Regions from separate parts of the Brevibacillus parabrevis genome, predicted to be linked through region 1. Evidence: riboswitches for the same ligand, from Rfam matches in the RefSeq annotation. Region 1 holds a riboswitch; each other region holds the start of a gene.
What was found. Region 1 has a riboswitch for lysine ahead of dapD (2,3,4,5-tetrahydropyridine-2,6-dicarboxylate N-acetyltransferase). Riboswitches for the same ligand answer to the same signal wherever they lie in the genome.
Positions count from the first base shown of each region.

Region 2: linked by a shared signal. The riboswitch ahead of IRJ17_RS26865 (amino acid permease) and the one ahead of dapD (2,3,4,5-tetrahydropyridine-2,6-dicarboxylate N-acetyltransferase) in region 1 are both predicted to bind lysine.
Region 3: linked by a shared signal. The riboswitch ahead of IRJ17_RS24065 (aspartate kinase) and the one ahead of dapD (2,3,4,5-tetrahydropyridine-2,6-dicarboxylate N-acetyltransferase) in region 1 are both predicted to bind lysine.

Region 1 covers NZ_CP064090.1:3,030,953-3,034,226, reverse strand. The annotation lists gene IRJ17_RS14490 (aspartate aminotransferase family protein) at 1-481, opposite strand, end outside; gene dapD (2,3,4,5-tetrahydropyridine-2,6-dicarboxylate N-acetyltransferase) at 496-1,206, opposite strand; lysine riboswitch at 1,310-1,499, opposite strand; gene IRJ17_RS14480 (flavodoxin) at 1,655-2,098, shown strand; gene IRJ17_RS14475 (GNAT family N-acetyltransferase) at 2,191-2,736, shown strand; gene IRJ17_RS14470 (EcsC family protein) at 2,733-3,274, opposite strand, start outside.
Region 2 covers NZ_CP064090.1:5,853,796-5,857,069, forward strand. The annotation lists gene IRJ17_RS26850 (alpha/beta fold hydrolase) at 1-98, opposite strand, end outside; gene IRJ17_RS26855 (CGNR zinc finger domain-containing protein) at 339-896, opposite strand; gene IRJ17_RS26860 (DinB family protein) at 1,054-1,548, shown strand; lysine riboswitch at 1,666-1,852, shown strand; gene IRJ17_RS26865 (amino acid permease) at 1,966-3,274, shown strand, end outside.
Region 3 covers NZ_CP064090.1:5,232,389-5,235,662, reverse strand. The annotation lists gene uvrC (excinuclease ABC subunit UvrC) at 1-1,409, shown strand, start outside; lysine riboswitch at 1,496-1,682, shown strand; gene IRJ17_RS24065 (aspartate kinase) at 1,914-3,155, shown strand; gene IRJ17_RS24060 (DUF2507 domain-containing protein) at 3,260-3,274, opposite strand, start outside.

The sequences.
Region 1 (3,274 bases):
CGGGAAAATCCGGCTGCGGAAAATCTTGATAGACGTGCGCTTGCCTGGTCAGCCGAACGGCGCCCAGCGTCCTGCCGTGAAAACTGTTGCGCAAGACGACGATCCCTTCGCGTCCGGCTCCGTCGGTCTTCGTCCATTTGTGAATCATTTTGATCGCGGACTCGGTCGCCTCTGCGCCGGAATTGGTGAAGAACACTTTTCCCGGGATCGTCTGCTCGACCAGCCGCTTGGCCAACAGGATCGCCGGCTGGTTCAAAAATACGTTGGAAATGTGCAGGAAACGTTCTCCCTGATCGCGCAGCGCCTGAACAATCCGCGGGTGGGAGTGGCCCAGCACATTGACTGCCAGGCCCGTAAACAGGTCCAAATACTTGTTGCCCGCTGTATCGTACAGGTAGTTTCCTTCCCCTTTGGCGATCGCGATAGGCAAACGTTTATAAGAAGAGACGATGTATTGTTCGTCGAGCGTACGCCAGTCCATGTGAGCTCTCTCCCCTACAGCTGACGTAGCTCCTGCTTGATCTCCGTCTTGGAGCGAGTTTTGTCGTCGATTTGTTTGATGACACGAGCAGGTGTGCCCGCAACAACCACGTATGGCGGCACATCCTCAATCACGACCGCGCCTGCTGCTACGACCGCGCCTTTTCCTACGCGAACGCCTTCGAGGATAACCGCATTGGCACCGATCACGACATCGTCTTCGACAACAACCGGCTGTGCGGAAGGCGGCTCAATAACGCCTGCAATGACAGAACCAGCGCCGATGTGGCAATTTTTCCCGATTGTACCGCGTCCACCTACAACCACGTTCATGTCGATCATCGTGCCTTCGCCAATTACCGCGCCAATATTGATCGAAGCTCCCATCATGATCACCGCGTTGTTTCCGATGGTAACCTGGTCACGGATGATCGCGCCCGGCTCGATGCGAGCCTGGATGCCTTTTGTATCGAGCAATGGAATCGCGGAATTGCGGCGGTCGCTTTCTACCACGTAGTCCTCGATTTTGTCGGCGTTTGCAGCCAAAACAGGCTCGATCTCTTTCCACTCGCCAAAGACGACGCCAGTAGAGCCAGTGATGAACGTTTTTGCGCTGGCACCGAAGTCAATGCCCTCCAGATTGCCTTTCACGTATACTTTCACAGGTGTTTTCTTTTCGCTTTTTTGAATAAACGCGATAATTTCATTTGCATCCATCATGTTCACAGGTAAATCCTCCTTTTTGGTCAAAACCTTGCCTTGTTTAAATTGACTAAAAAAAGCAATGAGTGCATTCGCTATCTCATTGCTTTCCAAACTGCCCAAGCAAATCGTAAATAGCGCTCCACAAGAAGACAATCGTCTTTTGTGACAGGATGTTCATTGTTCATGAGCCACCCCAGCCGCTGCTGTTCGAGGGGAACAACAACCGCTTCGGCGCTTTAGCCTTTCCTCCTTTTCCCGCCCCCCGGCAGATGACGAAAAGATGTACTATTCTTCGGCGCACCTCTATTTAGACTTCCAATATTATAATTTCATTTAACTCTACCAAAATCATTCCCATGTGGCAACAGCTTTATAGAAAGAAAAAAAATCGTTGACAACGAGAATCATTTTCATTATCTTATTTTTGTGAGAATGATTTTCATTATCTTATTTGGAGGGTTTCAACCTTATGAGCCGCATTTTGATGGTTTACGCAAGCATGACTGGAAACACACAAGAAATTGCTGAAGCGATTGCTGAGGGTATTCGATCCACAGGAAAAGAGCTGGAGATAAAAGAAGTGATGGACGCAACAGCCAAGGAACTTGAGGACTACGATGGCATCCTGCTCGGCGCTTACACTTGGGGCGACGGCGATCTTCCGGACGAGTGCCTGGACTTCTACGAAGAGATGGACGACATCGATCTGACTGGCAAAAAAGTAGTCGCATTCGGTTCCTGCGATTCCGCTTACGAGCACGTTGGCGCTGCCGTAGATACTCTCTTGAAAAAGGCGAGCGAGCGCGGTGCGGAAACACCACTTGAAGGCTTGAAAATCGAGCTGTCCCCTACAGCGAAAGAAGTGGAAACCTGCAAGGCGTTTGGCGTTTCTTTCTCCGAATTGCTGGGCTAAGACCAGAAGGCCGCTGAAAAGAAAAAGCCTTTCCACTTAAATCAAGTCATGGTACAATGTCGATCCGACTTTTTCCAGGGAGGATTGATATCATGACGCTACATACAGAAACGGTCTATCTGCGACCTCTGGGCATGGACGACGCAGCCGAGCTTCTTGAGCTTCGGCTGCGTAATCATGCTTTTTTGCAACCTTTTGAACCGATTCGGTCGTCTTCCTTTTTGACGCTCACGGGCCAACAGGAACAAATCGCCCAGGCGGAAAAAGACTTTGCCGCTGGCACAGGCTACGCTTTTGGCGTCTTTCTGCGCGAAACGGACGACATGATCGGCCGTGTTGCCCTGTCAAACGTCGTACGCGGCGCCTGGCAAAACGCGACCATCGGTTACTTCATGGATCAAAGCTGCAACCAAAAAGGCTACACGACAGCCGCCGTCAGGCTCGCTCTCGCTTTCGCCTTTCAAGAAGCCGGTTTGCACCGCGTGCAAGCCGCTGTCATGCCTCGCAATACGGCCTCTATTCGCGTTTTGGAGAAAAACGGTTTTCGCAAGGAAGGGTTGTCCTTGCACTACTTGCAGATCAACGGCGTGTGGGAAGATCATCTGATTTTCGCGCTGACAGCCGAAGACCTGGCTTAATCACGCTGCGCTGTTTCTTGTGCCCGCAATCGCTCCAGGATTCGCCGCTTGCGGTAAAGCATTCTCCCCGCTTCGGCGACATCCTGTACGGTTGAACGATTCAAGTACGCTCCGAACAAAATACCCGCAATCGGTACCAGCTGAAACAGCTTTTTCCACCCGAAATTTTCGGTGTACGTCACGACGACCTCCCGCCAGCCTTGCAATTGCGCGATGACGTCTTTCTGCGCAGCTGGCTCGTCAAACCGGGAAAGCTCAGCCAAAATCGCTTTTTTCCCGACAATATCCGAGGAAGCAAATTGAAGACACTTGACCACGAACAGGCGCTCTCGCTTTTCTTCTGGCCGATATCCGTAGCAGAGGGCCATTTCTTGCAATACTTTCAACGAGGTGCCCAAAAGCAACGGAATGTCGATAGCCAATGTAAAAATTCCGCCGATCCCCGTCGTCGCACCTTGCACCGTGGCAAAAGTCGCCCGCGACTCTTTCAGATTAAGAGCCACTTCATCCATGAGCACAAGCGGCGCTCCTGCGACCT
Region 2 (3,274 bases), 2.8 Mb from region 1:
TCGTGCTGGTAAGGACGCAAATACCAGATCGCCGTACACGCTCCTACAAGCAAAAGCAAAACCAGTGCCCTGCGCCATATTTTCCGTTTGCGACTCATCCCGCCACCTCGCTTCCGGTCCCTTGTTACCTGCTTCTTATTATGCCTCCATTTTCCTTTCCATGTACGTCATTTGCATTTGCGGATTCGCGGGCTACACATACTGAAAGCATGACGCTTCCCATGCCGCGAAACGTTTGCTACAGCGATGGCAGCGACAGCAGATCGTGGGCTTCTCCCTGCTCTTTTGCCCAGACATGAAAAAAGGCGCAGTCTGTTTCTCTGCCCCTTTTCCTTCGCTCATTTTTTCTCCTTTTGCCGCTCCCGAAAACGGCGTACCTTCATCAGATTGCCGCACATTTTATCGTCGCACCAGCGCCGCACCCGGTTCCGGCTTTCATCGTAGAACACCCAGCGGCAGTCCTCGTTGTCGCAAATCTTGATCCGCTCCAGATGGGACGGAAGCAACAGCGTGGCAAAAGACCCGGCGATCCGCGCCATGACCAGTGGCCATCCTTCAATCGCGCTATGCCATTCCTGCGCATAAGTTGCTTCCTCTTCACTAGGCACGACGCGAACGTAAAACGGAGCTTTTGCCAGCGTCTCGTTCAGTTGCTCCAACTCCTCTTGCAGCAATGCCTCCCCGCTGACCACCTTTTCCAAAAGCATTCGCATATACTCGCGAAATTGCACAAGAACAGCGACGATTTCCTCGTCAAGCGGCAGCGGTGCCTGCAATTGGTGCTCTTGCAAAAACCATTCCTGCCATTCCCACTTTGCCAGGCGATTTTCCTTGCGGCCTGTCCCGCGCCAGTCACGCCAATCGCTGTTTAAAAAATCGATGCATAGCCATTGCACACTTCTCTTCCCCCATCTATTTTCGCTTCTTGTAGGTAACACCAACATATGGTAAGATCATCTTGTAACCGACAAAATTCATTTTGAGCGTTACAAACTTCTTCTTATTGCCATTATAGCGCTTCACCAATCTGTTTGACAGACGAGGAGGAAACACATGAATCGGATGGAATTGCTTGTTCATGAATGGGAGTGCACGTATGACAAAGAAGATTGGTATCCACCGCTCAAGCACGCCCTGGATGGCGTGACCGTGGCCCAAGCCAGCTGGCGTCCCGAAGGAGAGGCAGCGAACACGATCTGGGAAAATCTCAGTCATCTGCTCTATTTCAAAGAGCGTTTGCTGCACCGTCTATCCGGTACGGATTTTCCTGGTACGGCTGAGACGAACGATGACACCTTCCAACCATCCGGAGCGCCAGACGACGAAGCAGCTTGGCAAGCGGCGATACAGCGCATGGAAGAAGTACATCGCGGCATTCATGAAAAGCTCCGCTCCCTTTCTGACGATGCATTCGATCAGCCGCTGCCCACCATCTCCATCGGGCAAAGCGTGATGAGCATCATTTTGCACGACGCTTTTCATACGGGACAAATCGTGCAAATCCGCAAGCTGCAAGGCTCTTGGCCTGCGCGCAGGTCGTTTTTATAGCCCTTGCTCCCACTCTAGCAATATTTTGCAGCATAACTTTTTTCATTGATTAATAACGATCAATCTTATATAGTTGATAAATAAATCAACTTCATACATGTTATCCTCATCTTTCACGGTGAGGGTAGAGGTCGCGGCTTTTATGTCATCCTGTACGAGATTCAGAAGAAATCTATGACTCCAGGAAAGGGAAAAGCCGCCGAAGCTCATATCGCATCTCTGTGCGCGTGGGCTGGGGCTGTACCCGAAAGGGACAGAACTGTCACGTTTGCTTGCCGGGCAAACGTGGTGTGCTATCTTCAGTGAAGGCTTGGTGGGGATTGGATGATACCGCCCTATGCCGTTTTTTGGCTATTGGCGGTTTTTTCGTTTCCGACCGACCTTCTCAAAATCTTCGAAAGGTCGTGCAAGCATCTTATGTCACAGAATCAACTGCAACGTGGTTTGAAAGCCCGCCACCTGACGATGATCGCCATCGGCGGCTCCATCGGTACGGGCTTGTTCCTGGCGAGTGGAGGCTCGATTCACGAAGCCGGACCAGGGGGAGCTTTGGTCGCCTACATCGCTATCAGTATCATGGTTTACTTTTTGATGACCAGTCTTGGGGAAATGGCCGCCTTCATGCCTGTATCCGGCTCCTTTTCCACCTACGCCACCAGATTCGTCGACCCGTCACTCGGCTTCGCGCTTGGCTGGAATTACTGGTACAACTGGGCAATTACGATTGCGGTCGAACTGTCAGCCGCAGCTCTCATTATGAAATACTGGTTCCCGGATACTCCCGCCATTTTGTGGAGTGCCTTGTTCCTCGTCCTTATGTTTGCTCTTAATTTGTTGTCTGTCAAAGGCTACGGCGAATCCGAATACTGGTTTGCCTTGATTAAAGTAGTCACCGTCGTCGTCTTTATCATCATTGGTATTTTGATGATCTTCGGCATTATGGGTGGCGAAGCAGTCGGCTTCCAAAACTTCACCAAAGGCGATGCACCGTTCAATGGCGGCTTCATGGCGCTTCTCGGCGTCTTCATGATTGCCGGGTTCTCGTTCCAGGGAACCGAGCTTGTAGGGGTGGCCGCTGGTGAGAGCGAAGACCCTGCGCGCAATATCCCGAAAGCGATCCGCCAGATTTTTTGGCGCATCTTGCTCTTCTACATTTTCGCAATCCTGATTATCGGGTTGCTCGTTCCTTACGACAATCCGAATCTGATCAGCGGTGATATTACCGATATTGCCATCAGCCCGTTTACGATCGTCTTTGAAAAAGCCGGCTTTGCCTTCGCCGCCTCTGTGATGAATGCGGTCATCCTCACCTCCGTGCTGTCTGCCGGCAACTCCGGCATGTACGCATCCACCCGCATGCTGTGGGTGCTGGCGAAGGAAGGAAAAGCGCCAAAATGGTTTGCCAAAGTCACTCGCAACGGCGTCCCGATCAATTCCTTGATCATGACGGCTGCCATCGGTGCGCTGGCGTTTCTGTCTTCCCTGTTTGGAGATGGCGAGGTGTACGTATGGCTTCTGAACGCATCCGGCATGTCCGGGTTTATCGCTTGGCTCGGCATTGCCATCAGCCATTACCGCTTCCGCAAAGCGTACCTGGCACAAGGCCGCGACCTGCGTGAGCTGCCATACCGGGCGAAGCTGTTCCCGTTTGGCCCGATTTTCGCCTTTATCATTTGCTGCGTCGTCATTGTCGGCCAAAACTACTCGGCGTTTATCGGCGGCGAGA
Region 3 (3,274 bases), 2.2 Mb from region 1:
ATTTTGGCCCGTATCCAAACGCTGGCGATGCTTCCGAGGTGAAGAAGCTGCTGGACCGGCTCTATCCTTTGCGCAAATGCCGCAACATGCCCAAACAGGTTTGCTTGTACTACCATTTGGGCCAATGTCTTGCTCCTTGTGTGTACGAGGTTTCGGCAGAGGAAAACCAGCGACTGGTTGACGAGATTAGCCGATTCCTCGACGGCGGTCATGATCAGATGAAGCAGAGCCTGACCGAGAAAATGCTACAGGCGGCAGAAGCGATGGAGTTCGAGCGGGCCAAGGAACTGCGGGATCAGATCAAGAGCATTGAAGCGGTGATGGAAAAGCAGAAGATCACGTTTACCGACACGGTAGACCGCGACATTATCGGCTTTGCGGTAGAAAAGGGCTGGATGTGCATTCAAATTTTTTACATGCGCCAGGGCAAAATGATCGAGCGGCAGACGACCTCTTTTCCATATTACGGCGGCGAAAGCGAAGACTTCATGTCGTACGTCACCCAGTTTTACTACGACAAGCAAAACGCGCTGCCAAAAGAAATTTTGCTGCCGGAGGAAAGCGAGCCGGAGCTGCTTAGCGAATGGCTCGGGGTCAAAGTATTGACACCGAAGCGGAGCAAAAAGCGCGAGCTGGTCGAGATGGCCTGTGAAAACGCGCGCATTGCCCTCCAGGAGAAGTTCGCGCTGATGTCCAAAGATGATGCGAGGACGATTCAAGCTGTGCACAATTTGGGGCACGTGCTGGGGATTGGCGTTCCCCACCGGATCGAGGCGTTCGACAACTCCAACATTCAGGGAACAGAGCCGGTGTCTGCGATGATCGTGTTTACAGACGGTCGTCCGGACAAAAAGGAGTACCGCAAGTTCAAGATCAAGACGGTCGAAGGCCCCGACGATTACGGGTCCATGCGCGAAGTTGTCCGCAGACGCTATTCGCGGTTGCTGAAGGAAAACCAGCCATTGCCGGACTTGATCGTCATCGACGGAGGCAAAGGCCAAATCAGCGCTGCCATGGACGTCCTGGAGAACGAATTGGGGCTGTACATTCCGGTTTGCGGCTTGGCGAAGGATGAAAAGCACAAAACGGCGCAGCTGATGTACGGCGATCCGCCAGAACCCGTGAATCTGAAGCGGGACAGCTATGAGTTTTATTTGCTGCAACGCATTCAGGACGAGGTTCACCGTTTTGCGATCACGTTCCACAGACAGTCACGGACGAAAACGATGCTCTCCTCCCAACTGGATGAAATTCCGGGCATCGGCGAGAAGCGGCGCAAGCTGTTGTTTACCCATTTTGGCTCGCTGAAAAAAATGCGCGAAGCGACTGTGGAGGATTTCCGGCAGCTTGGGATCGGCGACAAGCTGGCCCGAGAGATCATCACTCATTTGCGCAAGCTGGAATCGTAACGGTTTTGCAAAAAGCGATTGAACCGCTCGGATTCCCATGATATAATCCGTTTCAAACAGAATAGTTAGCCTCACTTCCATTTATGGAGTGAGGTAGAGGCGCGAAAACCATGAGTACCACCCTGAGATCGGGTATCTGTGAAGGGAACGGGAAAGGGGGATTCGCCGAAGTGTGGAGAAAAACCCGTTTGTCTCCATGCTGGGTCTGCATTGAACAAGTGCAGGACTGTCATCTGGCTCTTGACCGGCGCCAGATGGAGAGCTATCTCACGGTGTGTCGATGTGAGCGGTGACAGGGATTTGCCTTGTCATGTGCTGCCATGGACCGCGTGTAATTGGGAGGGAGGAACCGGTATGTCGAAACAGTAGGCAGCGGCAGGTACTTATTCCTTGTCGGTGCCTTTTTTATACAGACTTTTTCCAGTAAAAATAGAGAGATTCATAAAACGGCAGCAAAAGATACATTCTACAATCATTGGATATGAGAAAAGGGAGAGACGCCGCATGGGGTTGATCGTGCAGAAATACGGAGGCACCTCTGTAGGGACCATTGAGCGAATTTTACGAGTTGCAGATCGAATTGCCAGTTACAAAGAAGAAGGGCACGATGTGGTGGTCGTCGTATCTGCGATGGGCAAATCTACAGACGTATTGGTAGATATGGCCAAACAGATCAGCGCCTACCCGTCCGAGCGAGAGCTGGATATGTTGCTGACCACGGGGGAGCAAGTATCTATCGCCTTGCTTGCAATGGCCTTGCACACGAAAGGCTACGATGCGATTTCTTTGACAGGCTGGCAGGCTGGAATCACGACGGAAGCGATTCATGGCCGGGCGCGAATCAAACAAATTGATTCTGAGCGCATCCAGGCAGAAATAAGCCGCGGACGTGTTGTGATCGTAGCAGGTTTTCAAGGTCTCAGCGACGAAGGAGAAATTACGACGCTCGGCCGGGGTGGTTCGGATACATCGGCAGTTACGCTGGCCGCCAGCTTGAATGCAGACAAATGCGAGATTTTCACGGATGTGTCCGGTGTGTACACAGCCGATCCGCGGATGGTGCCAGCGGCAAGCAAGCTGGACACGATCTCGTACGACGAGATGCTTGAACTCGCGAATCTCGGAGCGGGAGTTCTTCACCCGCGCTCGGTGGAGGCCGCGAAGAAATACAAAGTACGGCTGGTCGTCCGCTCCAGCTTTACTGCCGAAGAAGGTACGTACGTTGAGGAGGTTGCCAACATGGAAACAGGAAGAGTAGTAAGTGGAGTCGCGCATGACGAGGATGTAGCAAAAGTCACGGTTGTCGGTATGCCTGCGAAGGTTGGGACTCTTTCCCGCCTGTTCAATACGCTGGCGGACAATCAGGTGAACGTCGACATCATTATTCAAAGCTCCTATGACGCAGCAGTGACGAATATTTCCTTCACGGTTGCTGCGGATGACTTGAAAAAGGCATTGGACACGTTGGAAAACCACAAAGCAGAGCTTGGCTTCGAAAAAGTCGATTACGAGCAAAACCTGACCAAAGTGTCCATCGTAGGCTCCGGCATGGTCAACAATCCGGGAGTGGCCGCCGAGATGTTCCGCGTTTTGGCAGAAAAAGAAATTTCTATTAAAATGGTTTCAACTTCAGACATCAAAGTTTCTTGCGTCATTCCTGCCGGGCAGACTGAGCTTGCTGTCCGCAGCCTGCACTCGGCATACGGACTCGATGTGGAAGAGACAGCAGTGGTGCACGGAATCTAGGCAGCGAATGCTCCCTCGCCTGTAGGCAGAGGGGGCATCTTTTTGACCTGACAAGACACGCCAGTCCTGACAATTATTGCGCTGCGAATGGTTGGCATGAAGGATCACTTTGGAGTATG